Regions from separate parts of the Sutcliffiella horikoshii genome, predicted to be linked through region 4. Evidence: riboswitches for the same ligand, from Rfam matches in the RefSeq annotation. Region 4 holds a riboswitch; each other region holds the start of a gene.
The links. Region 4 has a riboswitch for S-adenosylmethionine ahead of mtnW (2,3-diketo-5-methylthiopentyl-1-phosphate enolase). Riboswitches for the same ligand answer to the same signal wherever they lie in the genome.
Positions count from the first base shown of each region.

Region 1 (4,968 bases), 1.6 Mb from region 4:
TCGTTTACCTTGGAATGCCGTTCATTCCGTTGTTAGAATTACTGCAAATTCCAGAGGCGGCTAAAGCGTCTGAATCCCTTATTGTTGGTTTTGCAGACATGTTCCTGCCAGCTCTTTTAGCTTCAGATATTCAAAGTGAGTTAACTCGTTTTGTTGTCGCGGCAGTTTCTGTTACACAGCTTATTTATCTCTCCGAAGTAGGGGGCGTGATTTTAGGTTCTAAAGTTCCTGTCTCGCTTTGGGAGATGTTCGTGATCTACATTTTACGTACGTTGATTACTTTACCTGTTATCGCGCTGATGGCGCATGTGTTTTTCTTTTAATAGTGGAATGTAAAAAAGCTATCCGTAGGGTCCGGTTGGGACTTGCGGATAGCTTTTTTCGTGGGAACCCTCTGTAGAGTGTAGCGCAAGGTGTGAGACTCCTGCGGGGGATAACGGTTGGTTGAGACCCCGCAACGAAGTGAGGAGGCTCAAGCATCGTCCCGCGGAAAGCGAACACCTGGAGCGAAACTCTACAGTTGTTTAACAGATCCCTCTAGCTCTTTGCCGAGTAGTTTGGCTAGCTCCAGCATGCCGTATTTTCCGGCAGCTTTTTCGGCGTCAGCGTTATAATTTGTGTTGGTGTTGACATCATAGGTGAAAATCTCACCCTGACTGTTGCGGATAAATTCAATACCTGCCACCTGGATCTCGTTTTCTTGCAGGAACTGTTCATACTTTTCAATGATTGGGTCGGCAAAGCCTTCCACGATACGGAATTTCGGCTTCTCTTCGACTTCTTCTCCTACCGGGCAAAACAGGTCCCCGATCTGGCAGGCATCGGCCGGGCACAGCTCAAAGCCTTCTGACGTATCGACCTGCACCGCATAAACAAATTTCCCGCCAATAAACTCACAACGGGTAATAAAAGGCTCTGGTGCCTGAATGTATTCCTGGATAAGCGTGATTCCATCTACCGGCTCTTCAAAATCTGGTCCAAACAAGTATTCTTCAAGGGAAGCTGTTGAATGGAATAGCTGTACCCCAAGTCCTTTTCCTGCTCGATTATGTTTGGTAATAAAGGAGTCAGAACCAATTCGCTTTGCCGCCTGCAAGATATGTTCTTTGCCTACCGCCGCAATGGTTTTTGGTGTCTTGACTCCGGCTTTTTCAAGGGCCGTATACTGATTGACCTTGCTTAGTTCCAACTGAAGAGCGCGACTTCCATTCAGGACTTTCCGTCCATGGTGTTCGAGCCATGCAAGCACAGCCCCTGTTAACTCAGGTGCAAAACGATGATCTCTTGTATGAGAAGAAGCGCTCATTCTGTTGTAAAATACGCCTTCAGGTGGCTCTTCCGTCAGAGGTACCACTCCTTCATCTAAGTGCCATTCTTCATATGGCAAACCTAACTCTTCCAATCTAGTTGTTAAATGTGTCGTCCACTCTTTATTTTCATGAATAATATAAATTTTTTCCACGATGATTGCCTCCATTTTATGCATATATAGTAGTGTATTCTCTGCTAGGTTTTATGATTGGGCAAGCTCTTCTGGTTGCGGATGTACTAGGGGCATCACTTTTTTGGCGAAGCGCTCCATTTCTTCAAGCTGCGGGGAAAATTGTAATAACAATAATTCCACGCCAGCTTTCTCGAATTCTTGTATTCTAGTAGCAATCTGCTCCGGCGTACCGATTAGATTTGGACGCAATCCCCTATTTGACACAGAATAATCCTGCAGTTGTATTTGTTGTTCAAGCTGTGATTTGCTTGTGAAGTCCTTAAATCCAGCATACGCATCAGATTCTTTAACAGCTGTAATCCTGGCGAGTTCTGCCTGTGCTTCCTCTTCTGTATCCCTGCAAATAACATAGGCAGCCATCCCAAACGATTGAAATGGAGGATTCGATGTCTTGGCTCTCTTTTCTTTCATATCGTTAATCTTCGCCGCCACTTCCTCCACCGTGCCCCCGTGCATGACATAGGCATCACAGTGCGAGGAGATAACTTCCTTCCCTTTCGGACTTTCGCCGCCTGCATAAAGGATGGGATTAGGGCGTTGTACCGGTTTTGGGTGGAGTTTTGTTTCTTTCAGCTGATAGTATTTTCCCTCATAGGTAAAAGAATCTTCTGTCCATAAACCTTTAAGAACATCAATAAACTCTTTCGTGCGGTCATAACGCTCATCATGCTCGGTAAAGATCCCGCCATACTGACGGGCCTCCTCTTCCCACCAAGCCGACACGACATTGAGGGTGAATCGACCGTTGCTGATGTGATCGATGTTTGCTGTTGCTTTCGCGGCAATAGCAGGGTTATGAAATCCAGGCCTGATCGCCGTCATTATTTCTATCTTTTCGGTTACTGCTGCCAAGGCTGCGGCAGTAGACCAAGCCTCCAATGTGTCCTCTTTCGGGCCTTTAATATCATTTAGGAAGAGCTCCGCAATTAAGGTTGTATCAAACCCAAGCTGTTCTGCCTGCTGAATTACCTTTTTGGCATAGTCAAAAGTCGGAGGCATCTGTTCATCCTCCACATTTCGCAACCAACCGCCGAATATCGGCAACCAAAATCCAAACTTCATCTCACGCTTCCCCCTTTTGATGTTTGTGTATGTAGACAAACAAAAAACTCCTTCGATAAGAAGAAGTTTGAGTACAAGCCCGTAACATCCACTTATCTTCCAAGAACGTTTGTCTTGCTGGAATTGGCACCTATACAGTTGTCCGTACTGTACGGTTGCCGGGCTTCACAGGGCCAGTCCCTCCACCTCTCTTGATAAGAAAACTTACTATTCAATTATTGTTATCTAGACTAATCCTATCACGAAACTTGGGAATGGACAAGTCTTTCGGATAGCTAAATACTCTGGTTATATTACTAGCTTATTAGCTGGGGGAGGAAAAATGAACTGGTGGTTTTGGAGTTATTTAGGGGATTGGGGTGGATGGCGCGGGGATGAAGACACTTTTGAGCTTGTAAACCACTCAGTGAGGTCTTCATCCGCCTTATGAAGACACTTCCAAGCCTAAAATTCTCTCACGGAGGTCTTCATCCGCCTTATGAAGACACTTCTGAGCCTAAAATCCTCTCACGGAGGTCTTCATCCACCTTATAAAGACCTCTCTCATTACTTTTCCTGCTCACTCAGGTCCTCATAGACCCCATGAAGATCCCTTGTGGGTCTAGACTATAAAGTAGACACGGTTTGGAGAGACTTGTAAAAACAAGTATCTGGAACGGAGCGTGTCATGATGAGTAAAAGATATGACCCTGAATTCAAGGAATACATTGCCAAGCTAGTAGTAGAAGAGGGAAATAAAGCAACAGATATTAGTAAAGAAATGGACTTGTCACCAAAGAACATATCACGTTGGGTTAGCATTTATCGAAAGAAAACGCAAGCTGGGGAGAGTTACATTACTCCTAGCGAGTTTAAAAAACGTGAAAAAGAACTATTGGATCAAATAAACGAATTGAAAGAGGAAAATGAAATCATAAAAAAGGCGGCGCACATCTTCATGAAAAGCCAGAAGTAATTTACCGATTTATTTTTCAACATCGGAAAGAGTTTCGAATTGTGAAGATGTGCACGGTATTAAATGTATCCAAGAGTGGGTACTACAAGTGGATTAATAAAAAGGAGTCCCCTAGAAAAAAACGAAAAACGTGGATGATGGCAAAAATTCGTGGTCTATTCTTTCAGAATAAAGAAGTCTATGGGAGTCCTAGAATTACGAGAGAATTGTATAAAGATGGGTTTCTGATTTCAGAGAAAACCGTCGGAAGATATATGCGTGAAATGGGGCTTTGTGCTATACCGGAACAACGTTTTGTGGTTACGACAGATTCCAACCATAATCAGCCAATTTATCCGAATCTACTTAATCGCGAGTTTAATCCAGAAAAGCCTAATCAAGTGTGGGTAACAGATATCACATACATTTGGACGTTAAAAGGATGGTTGTATTTGGCTACAGTAATGGACCTGTTTTCTAGAAAAATTGTTGGTTGGAGTTTGAACAAAACCATGACAAAGGAGCTTCCTTTACAAGCGTTAAACAGAGCTATAAATCAAAGAAAGCCTCCTTATGGCCTGATTCACCATTCTGATCGTGGTAGCCAATATACCTCCAGTGATTACATCGCACGCTTGAAGGAATGTAACATGGAAATAAGTATGAGTCGAAAAGGAAACTGTTATGATAATGCATGTATGGAGTCCTTTTTTGCGACTCTGAAAAAAGAGCTTGTGTATCGAAGAAAATTCGCAACTCGAGAAGAAGCAACGAAGGAAATTTGGACCTATATTATGAGCTTTTATAACGAAAGAAGAAGTCACTCTAAACTAGGATATATATCACCAAATGAATACGAACGAAGCAATACGAAAAAACAAGTACTAGATAAAGAAGCTGCATAAAGAGTAACCCCACTTAGCAACTTTACATGGAGGGGCGGGTAGGATAGCCTACCTGGCGAGCCACTGGTTCCTACCCAGGTGGCTTTGTGGCTCGAGGTCATACCCGCAGAGGCTCCATGTCAAGTTGCGGGACACTGAGAATTCTCTATTTGGGATCTTTCATACAAGATACAAACTAGATACGAGGAAAATAGCTTTTTTAAAAAGTAAAGCTGTACCAATATTGAAAAACATAAGAAGATTCTCTCTAAAAAGTTGTCCACTTTCTTGACAGAAGACCACTTGCGCTAACGGTACCAAAAAACGCCCCCCAAACCAGGAAGGCGTCCACTTAAAACCTATTATTGTATATCCTTTTCGAAATTAGGAGCATGCAAGCCTTCTGCTTCAAACGTTTCTCCTATTTTCTGATGAAAACTCTCCAATGCAGCTGTCACTTCTACACCATCTGAACCTTCAGACAATGATGCGGCACGTTCTTCAAAATATAAAGCCAACAGTTCAATGGAATCCTTCATATCGACCTGAAGATCCTCATCCAAATTCTCAGGGATCTCAATGCC
Region 1 covers NZ_CP082918.1:4,149,973-4,154,940, forward strand. The annotation lists gene K7887_RS21130 (YjiH family protein) at 1-323, shown strand, start outside; gene K7887_RS21135 (ATP-grasp domain-containing protein) at 515-1,462, opposite strand; gene K7887_RS21140 (LLM class flavin-dependent oxidoreductase) at 1,514-2,566, opposite strand; SAM riboswitch class I at 2,656-2,767, opposite strand; partial or broken gene K7887_RS21150 (IS3 family transposase) at 3,237-4,405, shown strand; gene K7887_RS21155 (hypothetical protein) at 4,747-4,968, opposite strand, start outside.
Region 1: it holds a riboswitch for S-adenosylmethionine, as region 4 does, so the genes downstream of both, K7887_RS21140 (LLM class flavin-dependent oxidoreductase) here and mtnW (2,3-diketo-5-methylthiopentyl-1-phosphate enolase) in region 4, are expected to answer to the same signal.

Region 2 (4,968 bases), 1.5 Mb from region 4:
AAATTTATCTAATTCTTTATAAAGAATCTTTGTGAATAGAAGCGAAAGAATAGAACCTACTAATAAAAGTGCCATATCCCATTGGGCATCCCATATATCTCCTTGCATACCTAAAAAATCGTTTGTGACTTTCCCTTTATTCCCTATTTTTGCACTTGCCCACTCAATGATTTCATAGAAAGCCCCGATTGCTAGAGTTATACATAGAGCAATAAAGTTTGTGGTTTTACTTTTCGATAAAGCTGTTTTCCTTAATAATATCTCTATTATAACTAACACAATAGACCCTTTTAGAAAATGACCGAACCGATCATAGTGGTTTCTTTGTAAATCAAAATAGTCTCTAATCCATGAAAAGAGAGGGACTTTGGAATAAGAATAATGCCCTCCTATAAACGTTAAAATGACTAGAAGGGTAATGATGAAATAGGAAACAGTGGTAAGGCGAAACTTATTGTATGTTGATATTAAAAATATTAAGACTAATACTGAAGGTAAAACCTCCACCAACAAAATCATATAACCTTCTACAGGTTTAATTAGGGACCAAATAAGAACGAGTATAACCACAAATGAGAAAAAAAAATGTATCGAACTTGCTTTTTTACCTAACACTCAAATCATCTCTCCATCAGAAAACAAGATGGATATAGTATTTGCTAAAATTAAAAAAATATAGAAAGAGGTATGGTTGCTGGTTTCTGAAAAAAGATAGGCAAAAATTAAGTTATAAATCCTTTACTAAGAGGTATTGTTATCTTTACGGGTTTTAAGAGGAATAAGTGGAGGTAACAGTATGCGTGTAGGTGGGTTTGGATTAGTAACTTTAGCAGCAATATTATGGGGCATTTCCGGAGGACTCGGCGGATTTTTAATGGATAAAGGTTGGGACCCCCTGGTCATCTCCTTTTATAGGGGAACAGTAGGTTTATTATGTATTCTTATTTGGTTCTTGTTCCAGCCTACCCGGTGGAATAAGCCGCTGCTGTTCTGGTCCATTGTGGCAGGTGTTGGAGTAGCAGGGAATTTTATTTTTTACTTTGTCAGTATCTCAGAGGCCAGTATTGCGGTAGCGGCAACATTGATGTATACTGCGCCAGTTTTTGTCCTTCTTATCTCTTTTATACTTCGTCTTGAACAAGGGTCATTATTTAAATGGCTGGCTATTGGTTTGGTGATGGCTGGAGTGGTATTGCTGACAGAGGTTTACAGCATTGGCTCCGATAGTATCACGATGCTTGGACTTGGTGCAGGGTTAGGCGCGGGGTTATCGTATGCATTATTCATTTTTGGTTTTAAAAATGCCTCGCGCCACGGGCAACCGCAAGGAATTTTAACGATCGCATTTCTTGCCTTTACTATCATTACGATGTTTTTCACTGATCGGAGTGAAGCAGTTTCTCTTTTTAACTCACCGGACTTATTATGGATGATTCTTTTAGGGATATTGGGAGCAGGCTTGTCATTCTTCTTGTATGTAGTTGGTTTGAAACGAACATCGCCGACTTCAGCTTCCATTATTGCAATGGTGGAACCGGTCACTGCGTCCCTTTTTGGATTTATTGTTTTGAGTGAACTGCTTACAGCAACCCAGCTTGGAGGTATGGCAATCATCTTGGTGACAGTGACCATCTTAGGTGTGAAGCAGAGTAGAAAAAGTAACTCTTGAATAAAGAGGACAGGTTCCTCGACCCGTCTATACACTAAAGCATAGTTGCGTTTATGTTCCTGTCCTTCAATTTGATTTTTTAGACCTGTACCTCACTCATAAATGCATGAGTATTATCTTCTGTATATATTTAAAAAATACCATTCATGTTTCTGATTTTCCTATTTTCGTTACAGTATGTAGTTCATCGAAAATAATATTAAATAATACCAAGCCTTTCGTCTCCTGATTCTTTGTTGCTTTACCTCTTGACAGCATTAAAAATACAGACTATACTTACAATTAAATTTTAGAATTTTACTAATTTAATATGCAAATTCTCTTATCAAGAGAGGTGGAGGGACTGGCCCTATGATGCCCGGCAACCATTCTTATGTTTTTCGTAAGGAAAGGTGCTAATTCCAGCAAGACACGTGGAGTGTTTTGGAAGATGAGAGAGGACAGAGTATTTTTAAATACGTAAGCCTCTCTTTTTTATTAGGGAGGCTTTTTTATTTTGTCTACAATATGGGGGGGGAGGAACATTTCAATTCGAATTCAAGGAGCACCAAGCTTTTATAAATGCAAGGAGGATATACTGCAGGAATTGTCCGTGCTTTTAAAGGAAAGGGACATAGGTTCCTTGCTGATCATTCATGGAGAGAAGTCATTCCAGGCTATTAAACCGTATTGGCCGGAGCGTGAGGAGGCTAATGCGACGTATGTTGCTTACTCCGGTATCTGTTCAGAATCTGAAATAAAAAGATGTAAAGAGCTGGCAGAATCCTTACACGTCGATGCTGTCATTGGAATAGGCGGAGGGAAGGTCCTGGATCTTGCAAAGGCTGCAGGCCATGAGGCTAAAAAGGACGTCATCCTCATACCGACACTTGCCTCTACTTGTGCGGCTTGGACACCGTTAAGCGTCATATATGATGACGAGGGACGCTTCCAAACCTACACAGTCTTTCCCCGCAGTACCTATATGGTTCTAGTAGAACCGAGGGTGATCCTAGGAGCACCGTCAAGATATTTGAAAGCTGGAATTGGGGATACGCTTGCCAAATGGTATGAGGCGAATGCCATTGTGCATGGATTGGATTACATCCCGTTGCCTGTGGAGGTAGCACTGCATGCAGCAAAATTAAGTAGAAATCGATTATTAGAGGAGAGCCATCAAGCGCTGATAGATTGCGAGGCAGGTAATCTTTCCCCTTCTGTCCTCACCATTATCGAGGCGAATATTTTGCTGGGGGGAATGGTAGGTGGCTTTGGAGATGAGTATGGAAGAGTGGCGGGAGCACATTCGATCCATAATGCACTAACACATCTACCTGGCACAACGGAGCTGCTTCATGGAGAAAAGGTGGCATATGGGATACTCGTACAACTTGCACTGGAGGGGAACGAGGAAGAAATCAGCTCGCTGCTCCCTTTCTATAGGCAAATAGGATTGCCATCCTCTTGTGGGGACCTACATATTCAGGGGCGAGATGATATACATCTAATCGCTGAAAAGGCGCTTTTGCCTCACGAATCCATCCATTTTATGAAAAACAAATTTACGCAGCAGGATATTGTTGCTGCCATTGCAAAACTAGAAACATTACAAAAAGGAGAGAGAGAAGCATGAAAAAATTCGCAGTATTATGCATGAGCATTCTTTTATCATTGGTAGTCACCGCTTGTGGAGGAGAGCAAGGGGAGGGACAGGCGTTAAGTGAGGATAAGTTGAAAATAGGAGTGACCGCTGGCCCGCATGAACAGGTTTTAGAGAAGGTGAAGGAAGTAGCAGAAGAAGATGGGCTAGAGATTGAAATTGTCGTGTTCAATGAATATGTGATGCCTAATGTGGCTCTTGCAGAAAGAGAATTAGACGTAAATAGCTTTCAGCACAAACCATACCTAGATCAATTTAAAGAGGACCGGGGCTTAGATCTTGTGGAAATTGCCAATACCGTCAACTTTCCAATGGGAATGTACTCCGATTCCATTACCGACGTAAGCGAATTAAAGGATGGAGATAAAGTAGGGCTTCCAAATGATCCGACAAATGGAGCGCGTGCACTTATCCTTTTTGAACAAGCGGGATTAATCAAGCTTAAAGATGGCGCTGGGGTTGGAGCTACAGTAAAGGATGTGGAGGAGAACGAATTAAATCTTGAATTCGTGGAGCTTGAGGCAGCTCAAATCCCCCGTCAGCTAGATGAGTTGGCAGCTGCCGCCATCAACACAAACTTTGCAGTGGAACATGGACTTGTTCCAACCGAGGATTCGATCTTCATGGAGCCAGGTGATTCTCCTTGGGTGAACTTGCTCGCTGTTCGTACCGAAAACAAAGATGATCCGGTTTTAGACAAACTGATCAAGGCTTACCATTCAGACGAAGTAAAGCAATTTATTGAAGAAACGTTCGAAGGCTCTGTTTTGGCATCTTGGTAAAAAAAAGGAGCTGCTTACTATAGCGGCTCTTACTTCTTAGAGTAGGAGGAACATAATGATTAATCTAGTCCACTTAGAAAAGACCTTTAAAACAAAAAAAGGGAAGGTAGAAGCATTGCGAGATGTTTCCTTGGAGGTACAAAAAGGAGAGATTTATGGCGTGATCGGGTATAGCGGTGCTGGGAAAAGCACCTTGATCCGGTGTGTGAATCTCCTTGAGAGGCCTTCTAATGGGAAGGTCTTGATAGACGGAACTGATCTTACCTCCTTATCTTCGCAGAAGCTGCTACTTGCCCGAAGAAAAATTGGCATGATCTTTCAAGGCTTTAACCTATTAAAAACAGCGACTGTTTACGATAACATCGCCATCCCCCTTCGTTTAACTGGCTTGCCCAAGTCCCAAATTGATGAAAGGGTAACGAAGTATTTGTCTATTGTTGGGCTGAAGGATAAGACGGACGCCTTTCCCGGTCAACTTTCGGGAGGGCAAAAGCAAAGGGTTGCGATTGCACGTGCATTATCACATGAACCAGAAATTTTACTAAGTGATGAGGCGACAAGCGCCCTTGATCCGGACACAACAGAGTCCATTTTAGAGCTATTATTAAAGATCAACGAGGAGCTAGGAATCACGATCCTGCTCATCACGCATGAGATGCACGTTATCCAACGAATCTGCGACAGGGTGGCGGTCATGGAAAATGGGAAGATTATTGAGCAGGGAAAAACCGTGGATATTTTTACCCATCCAAAAGAAAAAACAACCAAGAAATTTGTCAATAGTCTGTTTAACCATCAGCTGACAGAAGAGGTTTTCCAATCTCTTCAAGGCACAGGGAAAATTGTGTCTTTCAAATATATAGGATCCTCTTCCAATG
Region 2 covers NZ_CP082918.1:4,270,739-4,275,706, reverse strand. The annotation lists gene K7887_RS21750 (DUF2238 domain-containing protein) at 1-615, opposite strand, end outside; gene K7887_RS21745 (EamA family transporter) at 797-1,669, shown strand; SAM riboswitch class I at 1,989-2,106, shown strand; gene K7887_RS21740 (iron-containing alcohol dehydrogenase family protein) at 2,166-3,281, shown strand; gene K7887_RS21735 (MetQ/NlpA family ABC transporter substrate-binding protein) at 3,278-4,090, shown strand; gene K7887_RS21730 (methionine ABC transporter ATP-binding protein) at 4,146-4,968, shown strand, end outside.
Region 2: it holds a riboswitch for S-adenosylmethionine, as region 4 does, so the genes downstream of both, K7887_RS21740 (iron-containing alcohol dehydrogenase family protein) here and mtnW (2,3-diketo-5-methylthiopentyl-1-phosphate enolase) in region 4, are expected to answer to the same signal.

Region 3 (4,968 bases), 2.2 Mb from region 4:
CGGCTGTGCTTTATCTGACAAGTTCTATTTTCTTTTATATGATGTTTAGGGAAAAAACGACGGCAACCTATCAAAAAGCTATGGTAAAGACATCATAGTCTGACATATTTCTTGGGAAATGAAGAACAGTTATCGGAAATACGCGGTAATTGTTCTTTTTTTATTGCAGGGATTAGGCTGAGATGCAGGGAAATTAATAGGTAAAGGGGGCTGGTATGTAATGGTAGTAGAGAACTTGGAAATGTTTCTTGTTAAAGCCAAAAGTAAGTCGCATGTAATGGAAATTTTGCCTTACTACAGTCTGCGCTGCTGTTTAGTCACCCAAGGGGAAAGATCGTTTTTTTCACTAAGTAAAAACCAAATGCAACTGGTACAGGATGCAACGGTAGCTGATATTGTTATAGAAGGATCAAGAGAAGATATAATGGAACTTTTGAATGGAACGAAGATGAGAGATGTTAAAGGTTTGGCATTTAAAGGGTCCTTCAGGCATTTCTTGCTTATGGATTCATTATTTACCCTTGTAAACCGCTCAGAAAGAAAAGAAGTATCTTAAAGGAATTGTCCTCACCTATACCGAATTAAACTATATAGATAAAGAGAATTTATAGGCGGTGTAGGGGTAGTGTATCATGTTATTGTCAACAAAATTGCCGGAAATGGAAAAGGACTTCGTATGTGGAAAGAAGCGGAGAAGTTTTTAGAAAAGAAAAGTGTAACTTATCACGTCTCATTTACTGAATATGCAGGTCATGCCGGTGAATTGATAGAAAATATAGAGGAGAATGTGGTTCATGCTGTCGTGGTAGTCGGTGGAGATGGTACCATTCATGAAGTGGTGAGTAAATTGGTTCATAAAAAAGTGGCTCTCGGGATTGTTCCTGCCGGTTCGGGAAATGACTTGGCAAGAAGCCTTGGAGTCCCTTTTGATGTAGAAGGAGCATTGTTTAGGATATTAAAGGGTTCCTATCAACTAATAGATGTACCCAAAGTAGGTGAAGAGCATTATATTTCGATAGCGGGGCTTGGGTTTGACGGCAAGGTTGCAGAAGTGACCAATAGGTCAAGGGCGAAACGTTTATTGAATAAATTAGGCTTAGGTGGCTTGTCTTATGTGCTGAATATTTTCAGAGTTCTTTTCACCTATCAACCGTCTGATGTTTCTGTTGCAGTAGATGGAAGGTTATATAAGTTTCAGGATGTGTGGCTGATAGCGGTAGCAAATCTCCCCTATTATGGAGGAGGAATCATGATCTGCCCAGATGCCTGCGGAAATGACGGGGCATTGGATATATGTGTGGTTTCTGGTATTGGAAGATGGGAGTTATTATTTGTGTTTCCGCTTGCTTTTAAAGGAAAACATATTAAACACCGAAATGTCACGATGCTTAGAGGCTCATCCATACAAGTTAGCACGAGTTCATCCATGATCATGCAATGTGACGGAGAAATCGTTCCAAATGGAACAATTGATTTTAGCGTGGAAAAGAAAGCTATAAAGATTTTTTAAATATAGGAGAAAGTTTTTAATTGACAGGCTATTTATCACCGTGATACGATAACACTCGTTAATTCGAATTGCCCAAATACTTAATTTTAACTATATATGTTTATCTCTTATCGAGAGAGGTGGAGGGACGTGCCCGATGAAACCCGGCAACCGTCAACAAGGAATTGTTGAAATTGGTGCCAATTCACACAAAGCAATTTGCTTTGATAGATGAGAGAAAGGACTTTTCTCATTTAATCCTTTCTGCTCATTGTTGCAGAAGGGATTTTTTATTTTCAGGGATTAAACAAACGTTTGTTTATTCTTAATTGGGTAAGCTAAAACAAGGAAATGTAAGAAAGTAGGTGCGAACATGATTTCACTTCAAGGTGTAAAAAAGGTTTTTAAAACGAAAAACGGAGTAGTGACAGCTGTTGATAATATAGATCTATCCATCAACCAAGGAGAGATTTTCGGTGTTATTGGGTACAGCGGAGCAGGAAAAAGCACTTTAATCCGCATGCTAAATGGACTGGAAACGCCAACGGACGGAGTGGTGGATGTTGCAGGAAGAAACCTTGCAAAAGTTAAGGGCAAAGAACTGAGAGAAGCACGCCAGGAAATCAGTATGATCTTCCAGCACTTCAATCTGTTATGGTCAAGAACGGTGAAGGAAAATATCGCGTTTCCACTTGAAATTGCCGGAGTCAGCAGTTCAGAGCGTAACAAGCGAGTGGAAGAACTTATCAAGCTTGTAGGCTTAGAAGGAAGAGGAGACTCCTATCCATCTCAACTTAGCGGAGGTCAAAAGCAACGTGTAGGGATTGCAAGAGCGCTTGCGAATAACCCTAAAGTCCTTTTATGTGATGAAGCGACTTCGGCATTGGATCCACAGACTACAGATTCCATCCTAGACCTCTTAGTCGATATAAATAAACGTTTATCTCTCACTATCGTACTAATCACACATGAAATGCATGTTATTCGGAAAATTTGTCATCGAGTTGCGGTGATGGAAAATGGAAAGGTTGTGGAACAGGGAGATGTACTTAATGTCTTCCGTAAGCCAGAACAGCCAATTACAAAACGCTTCGTAAAACAGGTGACAGAACCAGAAGATACGCAAGAAACAGTGGAACACTTGTTGGCTGAATACCCACAAGGAAAAGTAATTCAACTAACATTTGTAGGAACTTCGGCAGAACAGCCTTTAATAACGAATTTGATTCGCAGATTTCCAATTGATGTGAACATCCTTCAAGGGAAAATCTCACAAACTCAAAATGGAGCATATGGCACACTTTTTGTGCACCTTGATGGAGAAGAAACGCAAGTACAAGAGGCATTGAGTTTTATCCGTGAGCAGCAAGTGGAGTTGGAGGTGATGACACATGCTTGAGAGAGTTAATTGGGACAAGATGTGGGAAGCAACCTTAGAAACTCTTTATATGAGCAGTATATCGGTTGTCGCTACGTTTATACTAGGAATTGTTTTAGGACTATTATTGTTTTTAACAGCTAAGGGGAACATATGGGAAAGCCGGTTAATTAATGGATTGGTTGCAGCATTCGTAAATATCTTCCGTTCCATCCCATTTGTCATTTTAATATTTTTACTTATTCCTTTCACAAGGTTCATCATGGATACCATTATCGGTGCAAACGCGGCATTGCCAGCCTTGATCATAGGAGCAGCACCATTTTACGCACGTATGGTTGAAATTGCATTACGTGAAATCGACAAAGGTGTCATTGAAGCAGCACGTTCGATGGGTGCAAAAACTTCAGAAATCATCTGGAAAGTACTCCTTCCGGAATCGATGCCAGCATTGGTTTCCGGTATAACTGTTACTGCCATTGCAATTGTAAGTTACACAGCGATGGCAGGGATCATCGGTGCAGGTGGTTTGGGTAACCTTGCATTCTTAGATGGTTTCCAGCGTAACAACTGGGAAGTAACCTTAGTGTGTACAGTCATCATCTTAATCATAGTATTTATCATCCAATTCATTGGAGATTTAATAACCAACAAACTAGACAAACGATAAGAAAGAGGGGACTAAAATTATGAAAAAAGTTTTAAGCTTTGCTGTAATATCATTGTTAGTGTTAGTACTTGCTGCATGTGGCGGCGGTGAAAAAGGTATAGAGGAAGGTAAGCTGGTAATAGGTGCATCTAATGTACCGCATGCAGAAATCCTTGAAGAAGCAAAACCTTTATTAGAAGACCAGGGAATTGAATTAGACATTCAAACATATACAGATTACATCATTCCCAACCAAGCTCTACGTGATAAAGATATTGATGCGAACTTTTTCCAACATGAACCTTATCTGAAAAGTCAAATTGAAGAAAATGATTACGAATTTGTAAGTGCAGGCGGCGTTCACATTGAACCAATCGGTGTATACTCAAAAGAGTATGACAGCTTGGAAGAGCTTCCTGAAGGAGCGGAAATCTTAATGAGTAACTCTGTTGCCGATCATGGCCGTATCCTTGCAATGCTTGAAGAAAAAGGACTAATTACATTAAAAGAAGGTGTAGAAGTTACATCTGCATCTGTTGATGATATTGATGAGAACCCTAAGAATCTTGAGTTCAATACTCAATTCGAAGCAGCTTTCCTTCCGCAAGCATACTTGAATGGCGACGGAGATGCAGTACTGATTAACGGTAACTATGCACTTGGCGCTGATATCGATCCAGAAAAAGAAGCAATCGCTTTAGAATCTGGTGAAAACAATCCTTACGTAAACCTTATCGTTGTTCGTGAGGAAGATAAAGATAATGAACAGATCAAAGCATTGGTAGAAGTGCTTCAATCTGATGAGATTAAAGCATTTATCGAAGAAGAATACAAAGGATCCGTGCTTCCTGCAAAGGCATCTGACGAAGAATAAGATTTTTAAGGACCCCGTGCTTATTTATAAGTACGGGTTTTATCTATACATAGGGTGGTTGCCCAGAATGGTTTAAAATTTTGTCATTGCTCATGAATACTTACCTCCCCCCTAAACAAATACTAACTTTGTGAAAAATAAGGATGGGAGTTGTCTTCAATGGAACAACATTACGAGCCGAAAAACTATGCAGAAGCAGCACTTCATGATTATAAAGCGGGACTTGGTGTATTCACTGAAAAGATGCCTGAGCTTGCACACCACTATAATGAGTTCACGGAAGCTTGCTTTAAAGAGGGCGTACTTGATAAAAAGCAGAAGCAATTGATTGCTCTTGGTGTGAGTGTGTATTCCCAAGATGAATATTGCATCGTTTATCACACAAAAGGCTGTTTAGATCAAGGTGCAACAGAGCAGGAAATCTTGGAAGCATGCGGCGTGACAGCAGTATTTGGAGGCGGCGCGGCAATGAGCCAATCCGTGACTTTGGTACAGTCTTGTATTAGTGATTTTAATGAATTGAAGCATTGATTTTTTGGAGTCTGACCTTTTGGGGTTGGGCTTTTTTATTATTGGGA
Region 3 covers NZ_CP082918.1:3,612,380-3,617,347, reverse strand. The annotation lists gene K7887_RS18685 (MFS transporter) at 1-98, shown strand, start outside; gene K7887_RS18680 (hypothetical protein) at 221-556, shown strand; gene K7887_RS18675 (diacylglycerol/lipid kinase family protein) at 626-1,510, shown strand; SAM riboswitch class I at 1,615-1,727, shown strand; gene K7887_RS18670 (methionine ABC transporter ATP-binding protein) at 1,863-2,888, shown strand; gene K7887_RS18665 (methionine ABC transporter permease) at 2,881-3,537, shown strand; gene K7887_RS18660 (MetQ/NlpA family ABC transporter substrate-binding protein) at 3,557-4,390, shown strand; gene K7887_RS18655 (carboxymuconolactone decarboxylase family protein) at 4,550-4,921, shown strand.
Region 3: it holds a riboswitch for S-adenosylmethionine, as region 4 does, so the genes downstream of both, K7887_RS18670 (methionine ABC transporter ATP-binding protein) here and mtnW (2,3-diketo-5-methylthiopentyl-1-phosphate enolase) in region 4, are expected to answer to the same signal.

Region 4 (4,968 bases):
CAAGGTAAAGTAAAATGGTTCAATGCAGAAAAAGGTTTTGGATTCATCGAAGTTGAAGGTCAAGACGACGTATTCGTACACTTCTCCGCAATCCAAGGCGAAGGTTTCAAAACTTTAGAAGAAGGCCAAGAAGTATCTTTCGAAATCGTTGAAGGTGCTCGTGGACCTCAAGCTGCTAACGTTACAAAATAATGCTAGCCAAATAGAAAAGGACTCCACTCCGGAGTCCTTTTTGTTTTGGAAGAATAAGAGAATATGTAATACAGTTGATTTCCGTTCCAGGCGCTTCGCTTGCCTGCGGGCCTTCCACTCCAATCAACAAGGTGGCTTCATTCATTTAAGGGTTAGTGAAAAGCCCTCTAACCGGGTTAGCTGTAAAAGGATTAACGTAACTTTACGCAATGTTCAGCTGTGGATTGGAGCAAATGGCGGAGACTCCAGCGGGGGAGTAACGGTAGGTTGAGACCCCGCAACGAAGTGAGGAGGCTCCAGCGCCGTCCCGCGGAAAGCGAGAAGCCAATTGCGAAAAGGAACAGCGGCGACTAAGCAATCAACTAAAGTAAAAAGATTAATAGTATTGTGGTCTTCGGTCTTCAAAGATTGGGATTCTTTTTCTTACTTCCTCCACCTTATCCAAATCTATCTCAGCTGTAATAATTTCCTCATCTTCCCCGGCTTCAGCCACAATTTCTCCCCAAGGATCAATAATCATCGAGTGCCCTGCAAAAGCATTCTTCGGATCAGCACCAGAACGATTACATGCAATTACATAGCACTGGTTCTCAATGGCCCTTGCAATAAGAAGGGTACGCCAATGATCAACCCTTGCCAAAGGCCACTCTGCAACAACGAATATCGCTTTTGCATCTTTAGTGGTATGCGCGCGGATCCATTCAGGAAAACGGATATCATAGCAAATGAATCCTGCACATGTTTCTCCGTCAAGCTCAAACATCCCATCCGTCTTTCCTGGCTGAAGGAAATGATGCTCGTCCATCAAGCGGAAAAGGTGTAATTTACTATATTCGCCGGCAACTTCGCCATCTTTGTTAACCGTAATCATCGTATTATAAATTCCTTTGTTCGTTTTTTTCGCGACCGAACCGCCCACAATGTGTGTTTTTAGTTCTTTTGCAGCAGATTTAAGGAATTTGGTCGTGACAAAACCGCCAGAATCGGCAATTTTATCAAGGCGCCCGAGATCATATCCTGTAGACCACAGTTCAGGAAGAACAATGATATCAGGTCGATCTTTTCCTGCAACTGTCAAAAGTTCACATGCTTTTTCTATATTTGCCTCGGGATCACCGAAAGCTACATCAAATTGAATACAAGCTATTTTCCATTTCATAATTTTATCCCCCCGTTGAAAAAGTACTTTACAAGTTGAATCTAACAATATATGATTTGTGACTAGGATTTCAAGAATTTTTTAAGTAGGTGAAAAAGGTGAAACACTTTCAACAATCTGAATTATTAAATACACTGCCTAAACAGTTCTTTGCTTCATTGGTTGAAAAGGTGGGGAAGGTTGTCGCACAAGGTCATGATGTGATTAATCTTGGACAAGGAAACCCTGATCAGCCGACTCCTGAACATATTGTAAAGTCGTTACAGGAAGCCGTTGAAAAACCAAATCATCATAAATATTCCCCGTTTCAGGGTCACCAATTTTTTAAAGAAGCGATTGCAACTTTTTATAAACGAGAATACGAAGTGGACATAAATCCCGATTCGGAAGTGGCCATACTCTTTGGCGGCAAGGCGGGACTGGTGGAAATTCCCCAATGTTTATTGAATGAAGGGGATACCGTTCTTGTCCCAGACCCGGGCTATCCGGATTATTGGTCTGGAGTCGCATTGGCTAAAGCTAAAATGGAATACATGCCATTAAGAGAAGTATATCATTTTTTACCAAACTATGAAGATATCAATCCGGAAGTCTTAAAAGCTGCGAAGCTCATGTTCCTCAATTATCCCAATAATCCGACAGGAGCTGTAGCGAATTCTGCTTTTTTCAAGGAAACCGTAGCACTTGCAAGTGAGCGCGATATTTGCGTTGTGCATGACTTTGCTTATGGTGCTATCGGCTTTGATGGAAAAAAACCGCTTAGCTTCTTACAGACCCCCGGTGCGAAAGATGTCGGCATTGAAATCTATACTTTGTCGAAAACTTTTAATATGGCAGGATGGCGAGTAGGGTTTGCAGTAGGGAATGAAAGTGTCATCAAAGCGATCAATCTCTTGCAGGACCATATGTATGTCAGTATTTTTGGCGCGATCCAAGAGGCGGCTGCAACTGCCTTGTTAGATAAACAAACATGTGTAGAAGAGTTGGTAGAGTTGTATGAGGAGAGACGAAACGTCCTTATTCATGGGTTACAGGAAATTGGCTGGGAAGTAATGGCGCCAAAAGGTTCTTTTTTTGCATGGTTAAAAGTTCCGGGAAGATACACATCTGAGGAGTTTGCAGACAAGCTGCTTGAAGAAGCACATGTGGTTGTAGCTCCTGGTATTGGCTTTGGATCATTTGGAGAAGGCTATGTGCGAGTCGGGCTATTAACCAGTACAGAAAGATTGCAAGAAGCAGTTCAACGAATCAGAGAGTTAAAGATTTTCTGAATAGTCTGTTGACATAAAGCCAGAATGATGGCATAATCTCAACTAGAATTCAGTAAATTTTTCAAAAGTGAATTTAATATAATCCAATCTTATCAAGAGCAGGTGGAGGGACTGGCCCGATGAAACCCGGCAACCGACTTATTCAATTAAGCACGGTGCTAAATCTTGCAGCATGAAGCTGATAGATAAGAGGACGTTAGATGGACTAACCTCTTCTTATCGAAGAGGTTTTTTGTGTTTTATCATCGATAGAAAGGGTGTACATAATGTCAGAAATTCTAGCAACCTATCTGGTTCATGATTATAAAGGGAATCTCGAAAAAAAAGCGGAAGGTATCGCACTCGGACTTACAATCGGGTCATGGACTGATCTCCCACAACTTGAGCAGGAGCAGCTGAAAAAGCATAAAGGCAGAGTGGTAAGCGTCAAAAATCTTTCGTCAAGTGACAGGGTGGATGCTTATTTTGGGAAGACGGTTACACGCGGCATCATCCAAATTGCGTATCCTAGTTTCAATTACAGCAACGACCTTCCAGCCATATTAACCACTGTATTCGGCAAGCTTTCACTGGACGGGGAGATAAAGTTGATTGACCTTGAGTTCAGTAATGACTTAAAGCAAGCATATCCTGGGCCGAAATTTGGAATAGAGGGGCTTCGCTCCATTACTGGCGTTCATAATAGACCATTCGTCATGAGCATTTTCAAAGGGGTGATCGGCAAGGACCTTGATTATCTTACTGATCAGTTGAAGGGGCAGGCACTTGGTGGAGTGGATTTCATCAAGGATGACGAAATTTTGTTTGAAAACGAACTTACCCCTTTTGAAAAAAGGATTACCGAAGGCAGAAGGATCCTGGAGGAAGTGAAGGAAGAGACAGGTCATCGTGCAAGATATGCCGTAAACCTGACAGGCCGTACGTTGGAGCTTAAAGATAAAGCAAAGAAGGCTGTAGAATTGGGTGCTGATTTTCTACTATTTAATGTTTTTGCATATGGACTTGATACCCTTCAAAGTTTGGCGGAAGACAAGGAAGTATCCATTCCGATCATGGCGCATCCGGCGGTTAGTGGAGCAGTTACCCCTTCAGAATTTTATGGGATTTCCAATGAATTGCTGTTAGGGAAACTTTTACGCTATGCAGGAGCTGACTTTTCTTTATTCCCATCTCCTTATGGAAGTGTTGCGTTGCCGAAGGAGCAGGCGCTCGGAATTCGGGATGCCCTAACAGTAGCAGACAATCAGTTTAAAACGACCCTGCCTGTGCCATCAGCTGGCATACACCCTGGACTCGTACCGATCCTTTATCAGGATTTTGGCAACGATGCGGTCATCAACGCAGGAGGAGGTGTTCACGGACATGAGCTTGGTGGGGCAGCGGGAGCAAAAGCTTTTCGTCAGGCAATAGCTGCAGTAAAGGCTGGGGAATCTCTGACAGCTTACGCACAAAAGCATCCAGAGTTAGAAGTTGCCCTGAAGCAGTGGGGAAGTGTGGAGGTTACAACATGACTGTCAATAAGCAGATGATTTTTTGTGACTTTGATGGAACCATCACCAATAGTGACAATATCATTGCCATCATGAAGAAATTTGCCCCAGAAGAATGGGACGAAATTAAAAACCAGGTACTATCCCAAGAAATCTCCATCAAGAATGGGGTAGGGAAGATGTTTGCACTTCTTCCTTCTGAGAAAAAAGAGGCTATTACGAAATATATATTAGATCACGCTGAGATACGGGAGGGGTTTAAGGAGTTTGTGGCTTTTACAAAAGAAGAGGGAATTCCCCTCTATATTGTCTCCGGCGGTATTGATTTCTTTGTGGAACCACTTTTAGAAGGATTGATAGAAGAAGCAAACATCTATTGCAATCGCTCCGATTTTTCTGGAGAAAAAATAAACATCCTTTGGCCGCATGCATGTGATGCATACTGTGACAACGATTGTGGCTGCTGCAAGCCATCGATTATCAGAAAACTTGCTGAAACAAACACCTATAAAATTGTGATCGGCGATTCCATTACAGATTTAGAAGCGGCAAAGCTAGCTGATCAAGTGATAGCGAGAGACTTTTTGATTAAAAAGTGTGAGGAGCATTCCATTGCCTTTTCCCCATTCGAAACGTTTTATGATGTGATGGATATTTTGAAAAAACGGGAGGTGACAGCATGAGTCAATTTTTAAAGAAGTGGACAGAGCTTTCGGAGGTTAAGGAAGAGCTGGCTTTTCGTGATTGGTTCTTTGGTACGAGTGGAAACCTTTCTATTAAAGTATCAGATACCCCACTGCAATTCTTGGTTTCCTCAAGCGGCAAGGATAAAAGGAAAATAACTTCAGAAGATTTC
Region 4 covers NZ_CP082918.1:1,456,579-1,461,546, forward strand. The annotation lists gene cspD (cold-shock protein CspD) at 1-192, shown strand, start outside; gene K7887_RS07485 (carbon-nitrogen family hydrolase) at 569-1,351, opposite strand; gene K7887_RS07490 (pyridoxal phosphate-dependent aminotransferase) at 1,450-2,622, shown strand; SAM riboswitch class I at 2,709-2,814, shown strand; gene mtnW (2,3-diketo-5-methylthiopentyl-1-phosphate enolase) at 2,889-4,133, shown strand; gene K7887_RS07500 (2-hydroxy-3-keto-5-methylthiopentenyl-1-phosphate phosphatase) at 4,130-4,795, shown strand; gene K7887_RS07505 (methylthioribulose 1-phosphate dehydratase) at 4,792-4,968, shown strand, end outside.